One region of the Calderihabitans maritimus genome, then DNA from elsewhere that is predicted to be linked to it. Evidence: riboswitches for the same ligand, from Rfam matches in the RefSeq annotation. Region 1 holds a riboswitch; each other region holds the start of a gene.
The links. A riboswitch is a leader RNA that binds a small molecule or an ion and turns the genes downstream of it on or off. The one in region 1 is predicted to bind cyclic di-GMP.
Positions count from the first base shown of each region.

Region 2: another riboswitch for cyclic di-GMP. It lies ahead of KKC1_RS12065 (cytochrome c3 family protein); the one in region 1 lies ahead of KKC1_RS10015 (HD-GYP domain-containing protein).
Region 3: another riboswitch for cyclic di-GMP. It lies ahead of KKC1_RS05790 (DeoR/GlpR family DNA-binding transcription regulator); the one in region 1 lies ahead of KKC1_RS10015 (HD-GYP domain-containing protein).

Region 1 is NZ_BDGJ01000116.1:7,836-14,271, forward strand. Features, by position in the region: partial or broken gene KKC1_RS17550 (group II intron maturase-specific domain-containing protein) at 1-91, shown strand, start outside; gene KKC1_RS17070 (peptidoglycan DD-metalloendopeptidase family protein) at 272-1,624, shown strand; gene KKC1_RS10000 (spore coat associated protein CotJA) at 1,763-1,969, shown strand; gene KKC1_RS10005 (spore coat protein CotJB) at 2,009-2,245, shown strand; gene KKC1_RS10010 (manganese catalase family protein) at 2,260-2,832, shown strand; cyclic di-GMP riboswitch class I at 2,960-3,044, shown strand; cyclic di-GMP riboswitch class I at 3,164-3,248, shown strand; gene KKC1_RS10015 (HD-GYP domain-containing protein) at 3,334-4,305, shown strand; gene KKC1_RS10020 (bifunctional diguanylate cyclase/phosphohydrolase) at 4,330-5,697, shown strand; gene KKC1_RS10025 (hypothetical protein) at 5,740-5,991, shown strand.
Region 2 is NZ_BDGJ01000164.1:40,541-46,976, forward strand. Features, by position in the region: gene KKC1_RS12060 (B12-binding domain-containing radical SAM protein) at 1-766, shown strand, start outside; cyclic di-GMP riboswitch class I at 881-965, shown strand; gene KKC1_RS12065 (cytochrome c3 family protein) at 1,257-2,411, shown strand; gene KKC1_RS12070 (NHL repeat-containing protein) at 2,463-3,416, shown strand; gene KKC1_RS12075 (precorrin-2 dehydrogenase/sirohydrochlorin ferrochelatase family protein) at 3,567-4,202, shown strand; gene hemA (glutamyl-tRNA reductase) at 4,184-5,518, shown strand; gene hemC (hydroxymethylbilane synthase) at 5,534-6,436, shown strand, end outside.
Region 3 is NZ_BDGJ01000059.1:7,470-13,905, forward strand. Features, by position in the region: gene pfkB (1-phosphofructokinase) at 1-908, opposite strand, end outside; gene KKC1_RS05790 (DeoR/GlpR family DNA-binding transcription regulator) at 919-1,686, opposite strand; partial or broken gene KKC1_RS15680 (ISLre2 family transposase) at 1,971-2,123, shown strand; cyclic di-GMP riboswitch class I at 2,176-2,258, opposite strand; gene nrdG (anaerobic ribonucleoside-triphosphate reductase activating protein) at 2,351-2,857, opposite strand; gene nrdD (anaerobic ribonucleoside-triphosphate reductase) at 2,882-4,894, opposite strand; gene nrdR (transcriptional regulator NrdR) at 4,910-5,371, opposite strand; gene KKC1_RS05810 (YlmC/YmxH family sporulation protein) at 5,532-5,804, opposite strand; gene spoIIR (stage II sporulation protein R) at 5,896-6,436, opposite strand, start outside.

The sequences.
Region 1 (6,436 bases):
AATGAATAGAGCCCTGGGCAACTCATACTGGTAGTCCCAGGGCCTGATGAGCTTAACCGAACGCTATTCTTATCTCCGTCAAGCTTGGTGAACCGCCGGATGCGGACCCGCATGTCCGGTGGTGTGAGAGGACGGGGGTTAGCCGCCCCCTCCTACTCGATATTTTCTGCTTAATGGTATAAATTTACTGTAATAAAGGGTTGAGAAAGTCGATAATTGTCGGTACAATGGATAGTGTGGACAATTTTGGCATGTCAAGGAGCTGAAGTGGGTGGAGTTAAAAAAAGGAAACCACGCGCTTGTGATTCTGCTTGCCATTGCCGCCTTAATCTTGATAGGGTTTGGATACCATCACCAGCAAACGCTGGCTTATGATGTTCTTCTGGACGGAGAGGTAATCGGTCAGGTCAAGGACCCCGGTGAAGCTAAGGACTTGTTACAGAACTACGTGGAGCAGACGGAGAAAAAACTCGGGCAGGAGGTAGAGTTAACTTCCAGCCTGGATTTTGAGCCTAACCGGCTGAAACCGGCGGCGCTGGCCGGTAACCTGGAGAAAATCCTGAGGCAGAAGGTCGAACTCCTGACGGAAGCTTACGTTTTGTACATAGACGGGGAGAAATATTTGGCGGTTTTGAAAAAGGATGATATAACGGGGATTTTAGAAGAGTACAAGAGCCGGTATTTAACCGGTATTGACGAAACAGATGCGGTAGAAGAAGCGGGCTTTAAACAGCAGGTGGAAGTGAAAAAAGAGCAGGTTTCCGTAGATACTCTTGTCACGCCGGAGGAGGCCCGGGAGAAGATCAATGCCCCTCTTAAAGAAGCCCAGGTTGTGAAGGTGCAGAAGGGAGACAACCTTTGGCTCCTGGCCCGGCGCTACGGTACTACGGTGGACGAGCTTACCCGTTTAAATCCTGATATTAAGCCGGAGAGGCTTTATCCGGGAGACGAGCTGGTAATAAGCCCGGAAAAGCCGCTGTTGGATGTAGTGGTGAATTTGGAGAAGACGGTGAGGGAGAAAATTCCCTTTCCTACCGAGTACCGAAAAGACAGCACCATGTTCCGGCGGGAGCGGCGGGTGATACGTCCCGGCCGGGAAGGGGAGAAGGAAGTCACCTACCGGATAGCCCTGGTTAACGGGGTGGAACAGAACCGGGAAGTAGTGGCGGAAAAGGTAATCAGAGAACCGGTCAGCCAGATAGTTAAGGTGGGGACCAAGACGACCGTTTCCCGGGGTGGCCGTAGAAACTACGGAGTAGTTCAAGGAAAAAGGGTGAGCAGCGGTTTTGGCTGGCGGCGGAACCCTATAACCGGGAGGAGACAATTTCACGCGGGAGTAGATATAGCAGCTTCTTATGGAAACGGAGTATATGCCTATGCTGAGGGTAAGGTGGTTTACGCTGGGTGGGCAGGAGGCTACGGAAAGGTGATTTTCATCGATCACGGTAACGGCCTGGAGACCCGGTATGCCCACCTGTCGCGGATATATGTAAAGGTAGGTGAGAAGGTAAGGGCAGGCCAGCGCATCGGTGCCGTGGGGAGTACGGGTAGGAGTACCGGACCGCATCTTCATTTTGAGGTGCGGGTCAATGGCCGGCCACAAAGTCCGTGGAAATACCTGTAGGACAGCACCCGAAGGGGTGCTTTTTTTTATGCTCTGACGGCTGTTGGGCATGAGAGCGGTCTGTACCGTTCGGATCCCTTTTTCATAGTATATATTGAAGCATTATATGCCTGTTATGGATGGGAAAGGAGAGATATTATGAACGGGTATTTTCAAGGCCATTATCCATATCCACCGGGTATGCCCGGGGAATATCCTTGGAAGCCTCCGATGGAATTGCCGCCGGGAATAAAGCTGGCCGAAGCCTATGTGCCCTGGCAAAAGTACACCAAGACTTTCAGTCCCGGTGAAGCTTTGCAAAAAGGGACTCTGTTCCCGGAGCTGTATCGACCCTACGAATATTAGGGATGGAGTGAGGAAACCTTGAGAAGAAAACAGGTGGAAATGTTAAGGGTTATTCAGGAACTGGAGTTCGTCGCGGTGGACCTGAGCCTTTATCTGGACACTCATCCGGAAGACAACCGGGCGCTAGAGCATTACAACCGGGTCACAGAGCAGTTAAACCTCCGGAAACGGGAGTATGAGCAGATTTTCGGTCCTCTGGCGGTCTACGGTTTTTCTCCCAGCCAGTATCCCTGGCGCTGGATTGAGGAACCTTGGCCCTGGGAAATTGATTATTGAGAAAGGGGGATATTATGTGGGTTTATGAAAAAAAACTACAATACCCGGTTCGAGTTTCCAAATGTGACGTTCGGATGGCCAAATACCTCATCACCCAATATGGTGGACCGGACGGCGAGCTGTCCGCGGCTCTGCGATATCTTAACCAGAGATATACCATGCCTACCGGCCGGGCCAAAGCATTGCTCACCGATATCGGAACTGAGGAACTGGCCCATTTGGAGATTATTGCTACCATGGTATACAAATTGCTGAAAGGGGTCCCGCCGGAGAAGTTGAAAGAGGCAGGTTTAGGAGCTCACTATGCTCAGCATGACAGCGCCTTGTTTTTAAGTGATGCCAACGGAGTACCGTGGACGGCGGCGTATATTCAGGCCCATGGCGACCCGGTGGCCGACCTGCATGAAGATATGGCGGCGGAGCAAAAAGCCCGAGCTACTTACGAGCACCTTATCCGCTTGACCGATGATCCGGACCTGAAGGACGGTTTGAGGTTTTTGCGAGAAAGGGAAGTAGTCCACTTTCAGCGTTTCGGGGAAGCGCTGGATCATGTTCAGGGTTACTTAAATGACAAGAAATTTTATTAAAGTTATAAATTATTTTAATTTTACCATAAATTATTAATTTTATGAGGAAATGTTTCCCAAAAATGCTTGAAATAGATGGTAAGTATGGTATAATTACTGACAAAGAACAACAAAAAAACTCAAAATTTGTGTACAAGGGCAAACCTGTCGAAAGGCAGGGGCGCAAAGCTACAGGGTCTAAGGCCGTAAGGCTATGACAGCCAGCTGCCACGGGTAGAAGAGGGCTACCCCGGAATATGGGGTGCCTTTTTGTTTAAATAAGTGGCTTCGCAAAGATTGGTTTAACGGGGTGGATTTTGGTATTACAATCAAATAATTCAAAGTAAAAATCTCGTGTTAAGGGCAAACCTGTCGAAAGGCAGGGGCGCAAAGCTACAGGGTCTAAGGCCGCAAGGCTATGACAGCCAGCTGCCACGGGTAGAAGGAGGCTACCCCGGCAGGGTAGCCTTTTTTTTAAAAAAACAGCCGGAATAGCCGGTGGGCAGGGAAAGGGGGAGAGCCATGAAAAAAAGACGGATTTTGCATCGACTGGTTTCCCTGCGCAAGGAGACCGGGGTGTTGCTTCTGTTTTTACTGATTTTTGAACTGGATGCCGTAGTGTTTCCTCACACTTCTCTGGCGGCAATGTATGCTTTGCCGCTTCTGCTGGCCAGTAGATTGGCTTCGGAAATTATGGTAGCCGGTTTGCTCATGATGGCAATCGTTTACGGAATTGTTTTTGACCCTTACGTACACACAGGGCAGGAAATACTGGTCCGTTATTCCATGATGTCAGCCGTATATGCTGCCGTTATTGTAGCCGGTTACAAAATGAAAAAGAATGCTGCGCGATGGGAGAAGGAAAAAAGCCGTCTGGAAGAACTTAACTCACAGTTGGCCCAGGTTACAGAAGATGTAACCATGGCTCTCGTGGAGGCCATTGAAGCGAAAGACAAGTACCTGGAAGGCCACTCGAGGAAAGTAGCTCACCTGGCTCGATGGGTAGCCCGTTTTATGAAATTGCGGCCGGAGGAAATTGATAACGTGTACTGGGCTGCGTTGTTGCATGACATCGGAAAGATAGGTGTGCCGGAAAGTATACTCAATAAAACGGACAGGCTTACCGCTTCTGAATGGTACCAGGTACAGCAGCACCCTATCATCGGCGCGGAAATACTATCGCGGGTTCCCTCCCTGCAGGCGGTGGTCCCCAGTGTTCTCCACCACCACGAGCGTTACGACGGAAAGGGTTATCCCAAGAGGTTGAAAGGTACGGAGATCCCGCTGGGGGCCCGGATAATAGCCGTGGTCGATGCCTTCGAGGCCATGACTTCTGACCGTAGTTACCGTAAAGGTATGTCTAATGAAAAAGCCATTGAAGAGTTGAAACGTTGTGCCGGGACCCAGTTTGACCCCCGAATTGTGGAAGCGTTTATCAAATGTTTCATGGAAAGAGGAGAAGACCAAGTGGAAAGAAGCTTGAAAGTGGTCTAAAAGGAACGAAAGGATGGAAGGACCTTGGCGAGGAAAAGAAGGAATTTAGCAGATTTATATCACTCGCTCAGTATTGGGGTTACGGCGGTTACCCTCCTGCTCGCGGGCACCGGCTTTATTATAGTAAAATCTCACAGCGGTGAAAGCTGGAACCAGCGGGAGGAAATTATTTTGCTTATTTCCCTTGTGATTTTTGTGCTTAATGCTGCTGCTTTATGGGTCAAAGCTGTTTCCGTTCGAACAACGGAGCGGGAATCTGCCCACCGGGCAACGGATTGGTGGCCGCATTCAGACCCTTTAACCGGTCTGCCCCGGCACCGTTGGTTCGTCGACTATCTGGAAGAAAAACTTGCCGACGGAAATAATAATCGAAAAACGGCAGTTATCTTGCTTGATATAGATAATTTTAAATTGTTTAATCAAACTATGGGCTACCGTCAAGGTGATCAGTTGCTCAAAAGCGTCTCGGAGGTCGTAAGACAAAACTTACGACGGGGCGATGTAGTCTGCCGTTACGGCGCCGATGAACTAGGCATCATTGCCCCGTGCGACTCTTTGGAGGAAGCGAGAGCGTTAGGCAGCCGTTTAGCGGCGGAAATTGAGAGTTGTCCTTTTGGATGTCTAGAGCAACTTCCCGGAGGCATAATAACGGTTTCGGTAGGAGTTGCCGTTTCCCCTGATCACGGGGAAAGCAGCCAGGAGCTTTTAAAACATGCGGAGGAAGCTCTGGAAAATGTCAAGCATCAGCAGTTGGACAAATATGCTATCTATTTTCCGGTTATTAAAGAACTGGAAAAAGGGCTGCTCGCTTCGGAAAAAGATTTTATTACCACCGTTAAGACTCTGCTTTCGCTAGTCAACGCCAAGGACCGTTACACCTACGGGCATACCCAGCGGGTATTGAGGTACGCCCTAATGATTGCCCGTAAACTGGGTCTTCCCGAAGAAGAGATCAAAATCATAGGCTACGGGGCGCTCCTCCATGATTTGGGAAAGGTATATGTCCCCAATATGCTGCTTAAGAAAAAAGGCAAACTGACCGAGGAAGAGTTCGACCTGGTGAAAAAACATCCGGTAATCGGGGCGGAGATTATCAAGCCAATTCGTTCTCTCCGTTCCGTTATCCCTGCCGTACTACACCACCATGAGCGTTATGACGGAAAGGGTTATCCTCAGGGGCTCAAAGGGAAAGAGATTCCCTTACATGCTCGTATAATGGCGGTGGCGGACAGTTTCGATGCGATGACCACCAACCGGCCTTACAGACCGGCCAAATCAGTACGGGAGGCGGTGGAAGAACTGCGGCGCTGTGCCGGAACCCAGTTTGACCCGGAAATTGTATGGGCGTTTATCGCCGCCCTGGAGGAAGATAAGGAATCACGCATCAGTTGAAAAAACTTTTTAGTCCAATCGTGCCAAGAGAGGAGGTAATTAGTGAAGGAAGAGTTTCGTTCCTGTTTTCAGTGCGTAGCCTTCAAGGTCTGTAATGAGATTGATGGGGAAAATACGGACCGACAAGAGGCGCGCCGGAAAGCGATTGAATGCCAAAAATTCTACAAAGGTCGGACTACGGACCTGGTTACGGTTTTGGGAAGAGATAAGAAAATGAGCAGGAAGAAAGCTTTTAAATTCAGCCTGCAGGGGAGGTTGAAATGGATCGATAGAAACACCGTTCAGTTTAAATAAAAAAGAACGGGGGACTCGGAGTGTCTCCCGTTCTTTCTTACGGGCAGCAAAAACAGAATTAGCGAGGCGTTAAAATTGAATCTTTCTGGGGACCTCAAAGGTGTAAATTCGGGCTCTAATGGACGGAATTTGGGGTTGACTGGTATATATTTAACTCTCAACTGCTATGGAAGGTGTTGACGGGAAGGGGAATAAGCAATAAGCTAAAAATATAACTGAATGAAGATTCATTCAGTTTTCCCGTTGCAAAAATTTTAGTAAATTAAACCTACAATAAATGTAAAGAAATCTTTACAGTGTATACGATCAAAACACTAGTTGGGCTGTAAATTGGTGATAGTCTAGCTAATCAAAAGAGTGTAAACGATCCAAGACACATTAAGGTAACAAAAGCGAACGGGAGTTTTTTTACAGGCGGGATTTTTAGGGGGTTAAGGTCGTGAAA
Region 2 (6,436 bases), on a different contig from region 1:
ACTGACCGAAATTGAATACCTGGTGAAAGAGTATGGGGTAGACATTTTTTTTATCGCCGATGAGTATCCTACAGCGGACCGGGAACGCTGGGAGAACATCCTGGACGGTTTGATTTCTAAGAAATTGAACGCTCTGTTTCTCATTGAAACCCGGGTAGATGATATCATTCGGGATGAAGACATTATAGACAAATACCGGCGGGCAGGCATTATTCATATTTACGTGGGGATTGAAGCTACCAGCCAGGGTATTCTGGATAAGTTTAGCAAGGGCATTCAGGAAAGTGATTCCAAAAGAGCGCTGGACATTATCCACCGGGCGGGGATAGTTTCGGAGACATCGTTTGTTTTAGGGACACCTGATGAAACACCGGAAAGTATCAAGCAGACGCTGGCCATGGCCAAGGCCTACAACCCCGATTTTGCCCATTTTCTGCTGCTTGCTCCCTGGCCCTATGCTGATATGTATGAGGAGGTAAAGAACTACGTGGCTACTTATGATTATGCTAAGTACAACCTGGTTGAACCGGTAATTAAGCCTGAGGCTATGACTACCGACGAGTTGTTTCAAAAGGTTTTGGAATGTTACCGTTCATTTTACTTTGGTAAAATTCCGGAATGGACCTCTTTGAAAAATGAGTTCAAGCGCCGCTATGCCATTCAGTGTATGCGTGCCATTATGGACAATTCCTTTCTGCAGAAGCATGTGCTCAGTCTAGGCAGGATGCCCAAAATGGTTCGGGATCTGCTTAAACTTTTGGATTAATAAGGAAGTTCCTGGTGAAAAGAGAAAAAATCGTTGAAAATTGTTGAGAAAATACTTGAAATTAATAGCAAATTTAATTATTATTATGTAAAGAAGATTAAAAAATTAATAATATTGTGCTAAGGGCAAACCTGTCGAAAGGCAGGGACGCAAAGCTACAGGGTCTAAGGCCGTAGGGCTATGACAGCCAGCTGCCACGGATAGAAGAGGGCTATCTCGGATGGGGTAGCTTTTTTTTACGGCGGGCCAACTGCTTGTTATGGCAGCTCTCGCATGCACCCCGGTTGTTCTGCCGTAGCAGGGTGCTCGAGGTGCTGGTGCTACCAAGTCATGGGTGTCAGAAGCTTACCCGCGACGGCGAGAACCGTACGACGACGGCAGCACCGGTAGAAGCAATCACCTGTTGCGGAGGGACTATCGGGGTGTCTGCATGTAATAAGAAGTAGTGTTTTCAAGGATGAATAACCTTCGTAACAGGGCGAGTGATGTCATGATGATAGATTTGAGAGGCACCGTTCGGGCAGGGCGGCTGACTCTAACGGTTCTGGTATTAATGGCTTTGGGGAGTTTATTACGCATTTCTACGGGGTTTGGGCAGTATTATCCTGAACCCCACGGCAGCTATACATCCGATACGCAGTTTTGCGCTCAGTGCCATACCAGTCACGGGGCGGAAGGGGAAAAGCTAATTAACGAAAGTTCGGTAACCGACCTTTGTTACGTCTGCCACAGCACAGTGGGACAGAGTGTTTATGACCAGGTATATGATGAGTTTTCCAAAACGTACCGCCATCCCGTTCCGGAACAAGTTATCAGTTGCAATAACTGTCATAATCCTCACCTCACTCCAGTCAGCTCCCCCAGGATTCTACAGGCCAGTGTGAACGAGACGGTGTATTACCAGGGAGGAGGGGAAAAGTTTTGCTGGTCCTGCCACCCGGCCGAAGAAACCTATTATCCTCAGGACGGTAGTGGTCACGATGCTGGCAGTTTGGAACCGGTTTCAGGTACCGGTATTAGTTGTAACGGTTGTCACGAGCAGCACGGCAGCCAGTATCCTTATTTGTTATATTTGGATAACGACCGCACTCTGTGTTACGATTGCCATTCAGCCAGCTCAGGGAGCGGCTGGGAAGGGAAGAGTGTGTACGAGGATACTTATATCAATGCGCATGAAAGTTACGAATGCAGTTCCTGTCATGATCCTCACGGCGGCCCGGAAGAAAAGTATCTTATTGCTTCCTATGATATGAATGCGAGTGTTAACCGTAGCGTGTACTTCGACGCTAATGATTTTAAGACCTGTTTCCGGAGCAACTGTCATACTGAGACGGAAATTTTGGGGTCAGGCAGCGGTTTCTATGACGACCAGTACAACCGCAACCTCCACGAGTTACATCTGGACGATACCAGTAAGGGCACGGCTGTCTGCCGTGAATGCCACCGCCCGCATGGACCTCTTACGGCGGAAAACCCCTATGAGAAGCACCTGGTAGGATTTCCCGCCGGTACGGTTTCAGCATATATTTATGATGACCCCACTTACAAGCACAATTACAATAGCATTGAGGGCGGTGCTTGTTTTCTGAGCTGTCACGACGTGAACCATGATGAAACAAATAGCGTCTACCGTAACGTATATTAAACTTAACGAGCAACTGCCGCGGGCAGTTGCTCCCTTTTTGGGGGAGAAACGGTGAAAAAAGGAGATCGTATTTGGCTGATAGCAGTGCTGGGATTGCTTATTCTAACCGCCGTAATCTCCTATATTTACGCAGGCTTGGTAAAGATGGAAGCAGGGTTGGAGAGGCGGAGGCAGAATGAAGAGAAGCAAGAGGCGTTCAACCGTGTGCCTCAATACCGGGGAAGTATTGGCGGGCACGGGGAGTACAGGCTTATTCGACCGGTAGGCGTTTACGTGGACGAAGTCGGGAATGTATATGTCTCGGATGCGGGCAGGGGCAGAGTGGAGGTTTTTAGCGCCTCCGGTGAACACATGCGTAGTTTCACGCCACCGGGAAGATCGAGCGACAGCTATCTATACGGTATAGTGAAGCGGGGGGACAATATCCTGGTCGCGGATGCCGGGAGAGAGGTTGTTTTTGAGCTGGGTTTTTCCGAAAAAGCCCGGGAAGTAGTGGTAAAAGATAAGCTGGGTACGGTGCGGCCGGGAGCCGTAGTGATAGACGGCAAGGGTCAGACAATTTTATCGGACCTGAAAGGGCACCGCGTCGTTATCCTGGACGAGAAGAACCGGGTGCTCAAAAGCTTGGGAAAGAAAGCAGGGGAGCCAGGGATATTACAGTATCCCCACGGGATAGCGGTAGACACGCAAGGAAGGTTATGGGTAACGGATGCGGGCAACCGGCGCATTCAGGTGTTTGACGCCCGAGGGAAGGTGAAATTTACGGTTGACGGAACCGCAAACGGTGGTCGACCTTTTGTCGCTTTGCGCGGAGTAGCTGTGGATGAATTAGGCAGAGTCATGGCGGTGGACGCTTTGGCGGGAGTGATCCGCGTTTTTAATCTTAAGGGAGAGGAAATATTCAGCTTTGGTAGGGACTTAAAATTCCCGATGGGGATTTTTGTCCGGGAGGGTAAGATATTTATTGCTGATACCGGTAACGGAAGGATTCAAATTTGGGAATAGAAAACATTTTTAGACTGGAAGCAGGAAATGCCTGACAAATCTCGAATAAGTTAACCGATTGCTTGTTACAACTTTCTCAAACCGGGTTAATATTCTAAAGAGATAATGTTATAATTAGAGGGACATTATTTCCCGAGTTAGGATGATAGGATGACCAGTTATTACCCGGTCTTTTTTGACCTTTCCCGGAGACCTTGCCTGGTGGTGGGCGGGGGAAAGGTTGCGGAACGAAAAGTTAGAGATTTGCTGAGGGCCGGGGCGGCGGTTACCGTAATCAGTCCCCAGCTGACCGGTGGACTGGAAGAGCTGGCCCGCCGTGGCGCCATCCAGTATCTGGCGCGACCCTACCAGGCCGGAGATGTGGAAGGGTATTTCCTGGTGGTCAGCGCTACCGGTGACAAAAGCGTTAACGAGCAGGTAGCCCGGGAATGCCATGCGCGAGACATACCGGTGAATGTAGTAGACGCTCCCGCTTTGTGTACATTTATAGTTCCGGCCGTATTGCGTCGGGGTTCGCTGGCCATTGCCGTGTCCACCGGGGGTAAAAGTCCGTACCTGGCCGGAAAAATCAAAAAAAAGCTGGAAGAAGAGTTTGGCCCGGAGTACGCCGAGCTTACCGACCTGCTGGGAGAAGTGCGAGATGAGGTTCTGAAGGCCTGTCAGGACCCCCTTAAGAGGAAAGAAGTTTTTCGCTGTCTGGTAGAGAGTGACCTGCTGGAATTGATCAAGCAGGGGAACAAAAAAATGATAAGGGAGCGGATAAGTAGATGTTTATCCTTACGGTAGGTTTAAATCACAAAACGGCTCCTGTGGAGGTGCGGGAGAAACTGGCCTTTTCGGAAGAAAGCTTACCGGAGGCACTGGCAGAATTAAAAGAACAGCCGCAGATTGAGGGCTGCGTGATTCTGTCTACGTGCAACCGGACGGAGCTGTATGCGGCTACAACGGACGTAGAGGCCGGCTTGGCCAGCCTGCACACATTCCTGAGCCGGCGATGTAACATGCCCCTGACTGAACTGCGGGAGTTTCTCTACACCCATACCCTTTATGACGCGGTCCGGCACCTTTTTCGGGTGGCATCGGGACTGGATTCCATGGTTTTGGGTGAGACGGAGATACTGGGGCAGGTCAGAGATGCCTACCAGATAGCATGTGACCATTCAGCTACTAACGGTGTGCTTAACACTTTCTTCCAGCAGGCTATCACGGTGGGTAAGCGGGTAAGGACGGAAACCAAAATTGACCAGAACCCTGTTTCCATCAGTTATACGGCAGTAGAGTTGGTACGGCAACAGTTAGAGGATTTATCCGGCCTGACCGCTCTGATTGTTGGCGCTGGCGAAATGGGTGAGTTGACGGTAAAACACCTGGTAGCCAACGGGATATCCCGCATTCTGGTGGCCAACCGATCTTATGAAAGAGCCGTTCGCCTGCCTGAACGGTTCCAGGGGGAAGCCGTTGAATTCTCCCAACTGTTGGAGCGGATGAAAGAAGCCGATGTAGTTGTGAGCTGTACCGCCGCAACTCATTATATAATTAAGCGAGACGACATAGCTAGAGTCATGAGAGAACGAGAGGGACAACCCATGTTTTTAATTGATATTGCGGTACCCCGGGATATTGAGCCGGAGGTTGGGGGGATTGAAGGGGTTACCCTGTACGACATCGACGGTTTGAAGAACGTGGTGGACCGCAACCTGGAGCAGAGAAGGAAAGCGGCGGAGAAAGCAGAAAAGATTATTGAGGAAGAGATCGAAAGCTTTTTCAAGTGGTTGGGTTCCCTGTTCGTAGTACCAACTATTGTGGCTCTCAAGGAAAAAGCCAACCGGATTAAGGAAGCGGAACTTACCCGTGCCTTGAACCGCTTGGCTCCCGTGACGGAAAGGGAAAAGAAAGTCATCAGCTCAATGGCCAACTCTATTGTAAACCAGCTCTTACATGATCCTATTATTAACCTGAAAGAAAGAGCCACCACCAAGCAAGGGCATCTCTATGCGGAGATCCTCCAAAACCTCTTTAATCTGGAGGTGGAAGGACAGCGCCCAAAAGAAAAGAAAATCGGCCAAAAACCGGTCGGAATAAACACTCAGCAGAGGAATTAGATTTGGGGGATAGTTATGGCAAAAGAAATAGTAATCGGGACCAGGGATAGCGCTCTGGCGTTGTGGCAGACCCATTGGGTTTTAGACAAGCTCCAAAAGCTGAACCCGGAATACACCTTCCGTGTCAAACATATCAAGACTCAGGGAGACAAAATTTTAGATGTTGCCCTGGCCAAGATCGGCGATAAAGGATTGTTTACCAAAGAACTGGAGGTTGCGCTGCTGAACCGGGATATTGACCTGGCGGTTCACAGCATGAAGGACCTCCCGACTACGCTGCCGGAAGGACTGGTTATCGGAGCAATATGTGAAAGAGCCGAACCGTTCGACGTATTAATTTCCCACAAGGGCTATACTTTAGCTACTTTACCGCAAGGTGCCCGCGTGGGGACCAGCAGCCTGCGGCGCAGGGCTCAGTTGCTTCACTTCCGGCGCGACCTGCAGATAGAGGATTTGCGGGGCAATTTGAACACCCGCATGGCCAAGCTGGAAAGGCTGGACCTCGATGGCATCGTCCTGGCGGCAGCCGGTGTTAAACGAATGGGATGGGAAGACAAGATCAGTGAAAGCATTCCCTACGATATATGCCTGCCGGCGGTAGGGCAGGGAGCCATCGGTGTCGAGATACGGGAAAATGATGAGGAAATTATGAATATTGTAAATAAAATTAATCATCCCGATTCCGCTGATGCCATAAGGGCGGAGAGGTCAATGATGCGGAAGCTGGAAGGAGGTTGCCAGATCCCCATCGGGGCCCTGGGGCTGATCAAAGACGGGGAGTTGACCCTTCAGGGACTGGTAGCAAGCCTGGACGGGAAGAAACTGGTAAGGTCATCAGTTACCGGTCCCAGGCAGGAAGCGGAAGAATTAGGGGAAAAACTGGCTTCCATATTGCTGGACATGGGAGCCGATGAAATC
Region 3 (6,436 bases), on a different contig from region 1:
AAACGCTGCACTTCGGCAAAGGAACATACTTCCGTGCCTGCCTTAGAAGCCGTTACCGTACCTGCAGCGGTAGCCCACCGCGCTACTTCTTCCAATAATTTATTTTCCAGGAAGGCATAAGTCATAGCAGCAACCATCGAATCTCCCGCTCCGACAGTACTCTGCGGAGTAATTGGGAAAGGTGTTACGCGATAAGCTTCTTTTTTGTCCAGAACGATCGATCCCTTGCTGCCCATGGAAACAACAACAACCGTAACCCCTTCATGAATCAGCTCTTGGCCGGCGGTAACAATGTCCTGTTCGGTTGGCAGCGAACGTCCTACTAACTGTTCAAGCTCATGGATGTTGGGTTTCACCGCAAAAGGGCGTGCTTTAATGCCTTCCTTTAGTGCCTTTCCGTCGGCATCCAAGATTGATTTTACATTTTTCCCCTTGGCAAGGGTGATGTAATCTTTATAAATATCTTCTGGAACTCCACGCGGCAAGCTTCCCCCAAGTATAAGAAAGGAAGCATCCTGTAGAAGGTTAGATAATTTCTCCCGAAATTTAGTTAAATCTTCGGCTGATACTTCAAAACCAGGTTCATTAATTTCAGTTGTCAATTTCGTTTGGTTATCAACAATTTTTAAATTGGTACGAGTTACCCCCTGAACTTCCACAAACTCTGTTTTTATCCCTAGGTCTTTTAAACTTTTTTGAATAACCCCCCCTTGAGAATTCCCGATAAATCCGGTAGCAATTACATCAATAGCAAACTTCTTTAGTACCTTTGCTACATTAACACCTTTTCCACCGGGATCTAGGCGCATCTGTTCGACACGGTTTAGCCCCCCTACATCCAATCGAGGAATGATGATCGTTTTGTCCAGCGCCGGGTTAAGCGTGACGGTTACAACTTTTGGCAACATATGTTTCCTCCTATGGGTGAACAAGATGTATCCCAACACCCAATGCTTTAATTTGACTGCTAAAGTGCTCGTCTACTGCATCATCTAAAATAATTTGATTGATTTCATTAATATCGGCTATTTTGGCATGAGATATTACCCCAACTTTACTATGGTCTGTTAATAAAATAACCTGCTTTGCTATACTTATCATTTTTCTTTTTGTAGCTGCTTCTATTAAATTAGGAGTTGTCAGACCTGCTTCTACATCTATTCCGTTTGTAGCTAAAAACAATTTGTCAACACGAATCATGCTTAAGGCTTGTTCAGCTATAGGCCCGACCATCGCAAGAGTTTCTTTTCTTAGTATGCCGCCTACTACTACCAGTTCAATCCCCGGGTGAGTAAGTAATTCTTGGATAATATTAACAGCATTTGTTACAACGGTTAATTTTGAAAAAGATTTTAATTCTTTGGCCAACTCAAAGGTGGTTGTACCGGCATCCAGTAAAATCGTGTCTCCCTCTTCGATCAGTTCCACCGCTTTTTTAGCAACTGCACGCTTTTCTTTTAGAAAAGTTACTTCTTTTTCACCAAGGGTAGGCTCAAAATTTACGCTTTGTAAAGATAAAGCACCGCCGTGTGTTCGTTTTATGAGCCTGGCTTCTTTCAGTTCTTTAAGATCACGACGAATTGTCGATTCGGAGACCTGTACAACTTCCGTGAGCTCCTGTACGGAAGCCCTCCCATGATTTTGGATATAATCCAAAATAATTTTTTTTCGCTCTTCACTGTACAATGACACCTACTCACCCCTTTCCTTTCGTATTTGATGCACATTATTGACTGTTTTTGATTTTTTTTGATTGTTTATAATTAATAATAGCTGATCGTTTCAAAAATTTCAATAAGATTTTTAAAAATTTCAATAAAATTTTTTATATACTTTTACCCATACCATAAAATGGTATGGCCGTAATTTTAATAAGTAACGGAAGGGGAATAGCCCCCGAGAAAGAAAAGAGACCTCACCCGAAAAACCCCATAAAACAAATCGAAAGGAGTTGAGGTCTCATGTTAAATATTCGTCACCAGGAAGGGGAAGAAAAAAGGGCGGCGGTTTTTAAAGATGGCGAAGCTCCCGCTGGAAAAGAAGTAGCCCTGAAGCTATGCATCGAAGCCGATGGGGTAATGATTCGTCTACAAAGGGCAAAGGAAAAGAGAGGGGAAATCAAAACCGCATGAGGTCGGGTAATACCGAAAACATGCGATCAATACTCAAAATTTTTTCGACAACCCGGCTACCATAGTTTATAGCTTAGGCCCGTGGCTTTGCGTCCTTGTCTTTCGACAAGTTTGCCTTTATCCGGTTAAGTTGAATAGGCGGAACATTGTAGATACACCAACAAACAGCTACCGCCCTGTGGACTGGGCAGTAGCTGTTCGCCAGCCAGTGGTATGGGTCACGCAATTTCTGCCGGTACTGCCTTCCCCTGCCTTAAAGAACGCCGCACGTCAATTATCCGCTGGTTACGGGATCCCCGGAAGGGTAAATTCAAGTCCCTTTCCGCCAGGATAAAAGGCCCGTCCACCAACCAGTCGCTAACCTGCAAAAGTTCCCCAAAATATGGGTTGATCTCCGCGAGGGCCAGGATCTCTTCGAAAGTGTAACCGGTATAAGTAACAATATCTTTGCCCAGTTCTTTGATCCGGCGCCCTAAAAGGCTGAAGGCTTCCGCCTGGTAGAAAGGCTCCCCGCCCGAAAAGGTGACCCCTCGGATAAACCGTGACTGGCGCACCTGCTCAACAATTTCTTCTACCGTCGTCTCCTGTCCGCCCAAGGGGTCGTGGGTTTCGGGATTGTGGCATCCGGGGCAGCAATGGGGACACCCCTGAGCAAAAATCACCAGCCGAATACCCGGACCGTCTACCACACTTTCCCTCACGATCCCGGCAATTCTCAGTTTCATATTACCCGCTCCTTAAGTTTACGTTTACATATGCGGCCTACGATCTCTCAACTCAGCCCGTTTGGCATCATTAAACCTGTCCACCGTGCTGAAATATCCGGTTATGCGTCTTACCCGCTTGATATCCGGGGAACCGCATGCCGGGCAGCTATCTTCGTTAATTACACCCAGCTGGCTGCAACCGTTACAAAAATCAATGGGGAAGTTAATTCCTGCGTAACCCATATCGCATTCTTTCATATGACGTAATATGGTTTCCACTGCCTCCAGGTTGTGAAGAGGTGGCGAGGCCAGCTCCACATAACTGATATGTCCTGCATTGGTATACTTATGGTAAGGCCCTTCTATAGAAATTTTATCAAACATGCTTATAGGAAAGCTGACCGGTACATGGAAAGAATTGGTGTAATATTCTTTATCTGTAACTCCGGGGATTTCACCATATTCTTCCCGGTCCATGCTTACAAATCTCCCCGAGAGGCCTTCCGCAGGAGTAGCCAAAAGGGTGTAGTTAAGATTGTACTCCTCGGCAGCTTCATCTACCTTCTTGCGCATGTAAGCCACAATTTCCAGGCCGAGTTTCTGGGCTTCCTCGGACTCCCCGTGGTGTTTGCCGGTCAGCGCGGTTAGCGTTTCCGCCAGCCCGATAAATCCGACAGAAAGAGTACCATGCTTAATGGCTTCCTCTATGTAGTCATCCATCCCCAGGTGTTCGGAATCCAAGTATAACCCCTGTCCCATTAGAAAAGGCATGTCTTTTACCTTTAACTTCGCCTGGACACCGTAACGGTGATACAACTGACGGACCGCCACATCCAGCATCTTGTCCAGGTATTGGTAAAACTTATCCACGTTGCCTTTAGCTCTGATGGCCAGACGCGGCAAATTAATCGAGGTAAAAGACAGATTACCTCGCCGTTCTGTAACTTCAGGACCCCGGCGGTTCGCAATTACCCGGGTACGGCATCCCATATAGGCTACTTCCGTTCCATAAGGGCTGTTAAAAGAAGAATCCATAAAACTGAAGGTGGGATTCATGCGCCGGGCTGCCACCCTTATGGCCAGTTGGAACAGGTCATAATTAGGGTCACCGGGATTGAAATTAACCCCTTCTTTAACCCGGAAAATAATATTAGGGAAAATAGGATTTTCTCCGCGCCCCAGGCCGGCTTCATAAGCCAGGAGCAAGTTACGAGTAACCTTCCGGCCCGCTTCTGAAGTATCGGCTCCCAGGTTAATGTTGCTGAAAGGCACCTGAGCCCCTGCCCGGCTATGCATAGAATTAAGATTATAAATAAGGGCTTCCATAGCCTGGTAGGTTTCTTCCTCAGAAGCATTCTCTACATAAGGGGCAAGGTCACGGTCAAAAAAGGGAAAAGATTGGCCACCATGCATATCATTTTGGGAACTCTGCAGGATGATAGCAGCTAAAGCGGTAGCAGAGGTAGGACGTTTAGGCGGTCTTATGTACCCGTGACCGTTATTAAACCCTTCTCTCAACAGTTTACCCAGAGGAATCTGGATACATGTAAGGGTCTTTCCGTAAAAGTCCAGGTCATGAATATGGATATCTCCCGACCGGTGAGCCGTAGCAAATTCTTCCGGAATGAACCGGTTTAAATAGAAAGTTTTGCTGGCTGCGCTGGCTATTTGAAGCATCTTGGCCGACGGAGAGTTCCCAATATTGGCATTTTCCCGGTTAGTTTCTATTAAAATCTGCTGCACCGCTTCCATGAGGTCAGATTTGGCTTCCCGAATACGGGTACGCTTGTCCCGGTAAAGTATGTACGCCTTTGCAGTCTTGGCATGACCGTGCTCTATAAGAACCTTTTCCACCACATCCTGAACATCTTCTACACCAAAAATATCTCCGTTGAACCTTTGTTTCAACATTTTCAGTACTTCAACCGTAAGTTCAACCGCCGTTTGCCGGTCTTCCCCTCCTACAGCCTTGGCAGCGGCAAAGATGGCATCGGTAATTTTTGCATCATTGAATGGAACTATACGGCCATCCCTTTTTCTGATGTGAGTAAACATACTTCAGACCTCCTCCTAAGATTTATTGTTCTTCAGAAGATTTTCCAATTCTTGCATAAAAGTTTGCAGGTCCTTAAACTGACGGTACACAGAAGCAAATCGAACATAAGCCACCTCATCAATTTTCCGCAACCGCTCCATCACCATTTCTCCTATCTGCTTGCTACTAACTTCCCGTTCCATAGTATTCAGCAGCTCTTTCTCGATCTCATTTACCATATGCTCTATCTGACTGGTAGATACCGGGCGCTTTTCGCAAGCCTTCATAATCCCTACCTGTAATTTTTCGGGATTAAAAACCTCCCTCCGTCCGTCTTTTTTAACTACTACCAGAGGAAGGTCCTCTATCTTTTCGTAAGTAGTGAACCTTTTACCACAATCGAGGCACTCTCTCCTACGGCGAATAGAGTTCCTTTCCTCGGAAGGACGGGAATCCAACACTTTAGAATCGCTGTACCCGCAAAAAGGACAACGCATAGTTTCAGCTCCCCGGCGACATAAATTTTTACCGGAAACCGTCAAATATTAATTAACCTCAATATATTGTGTTTATTTTTATTATACAACACAATATATGGTAAGTCAATGTAAATTCGGTAATTCTTAACAAAAAAGCCTTCCCTTTTTGGAAAGGCTTTTATCCCATCTCTTGTTCTTTAGGTTCAGGCGCGGTAAAATCCTTTATTTCCACTAAAATAACATCCACTCCAATCTTTTTAATCTTTGACCAGTCTATACGAATGTCATCGTTCCTTCCAAACAATCCCAAGAAACGGCTTTGGCCGGGTAAAATCAACGCTTTTACCCTACCTTTTTCCAAGTCCACATCTATATCTTTTATATATCCCAGGCGACGTCCGTCGACCACATTAATCACATCCCGCATCCGCAAATCGGAAACCTTGAGCAACAGCCCCACCTCCTTGGCCATTCTATCACTATTATATGAATACAGCGGGCCAGATGTGCATAAAAATAAGGGACTCTTTGGAAGAGTCCCATTAATCGGAAGGTTTTTTCCCCAATTGCATTACCGCATCGTGGGATCGTTTAAATATTTCCCAGATTTTAATTTTCCATTCTACCTGCAATTCCCTACCTTCCTGCTCCGGTATCCAATCTCCACCAGCCAAGGCAGGGGTCGACAGTTCCCCACCCGTTCCCCGAGCCAGATTGTTTGAAATGTCCACGAAACACAGGGGAGGAAATAGAACGCACCACCAGTTTTCCCCTTTTCCTTCTCCGATAACTACTCTCACCGCTTCGTACCGGCCGGCTGGAAGTACAAAGCTTCCGTAGGACTTAGTAGGGAAATCAAAATACCCCCACCGGGCGGTAACTGGATAGTCCTTGCCGGCTGTCCTTATGGTACGAGCAGCAATTTGCTCCATGGCTGCCAGATTAGCCCTCACCACGCGTCGAGCTTCTGATAAAGTGTTGGCCGCCTGAAAACGCGAGCCTAACTCTGCCATTATGGCATCTCTAACTTTTCTCTTCAATTCCTGGTCTTCCGGTGTATCGCTGTTAGCAATGATGTGCAAC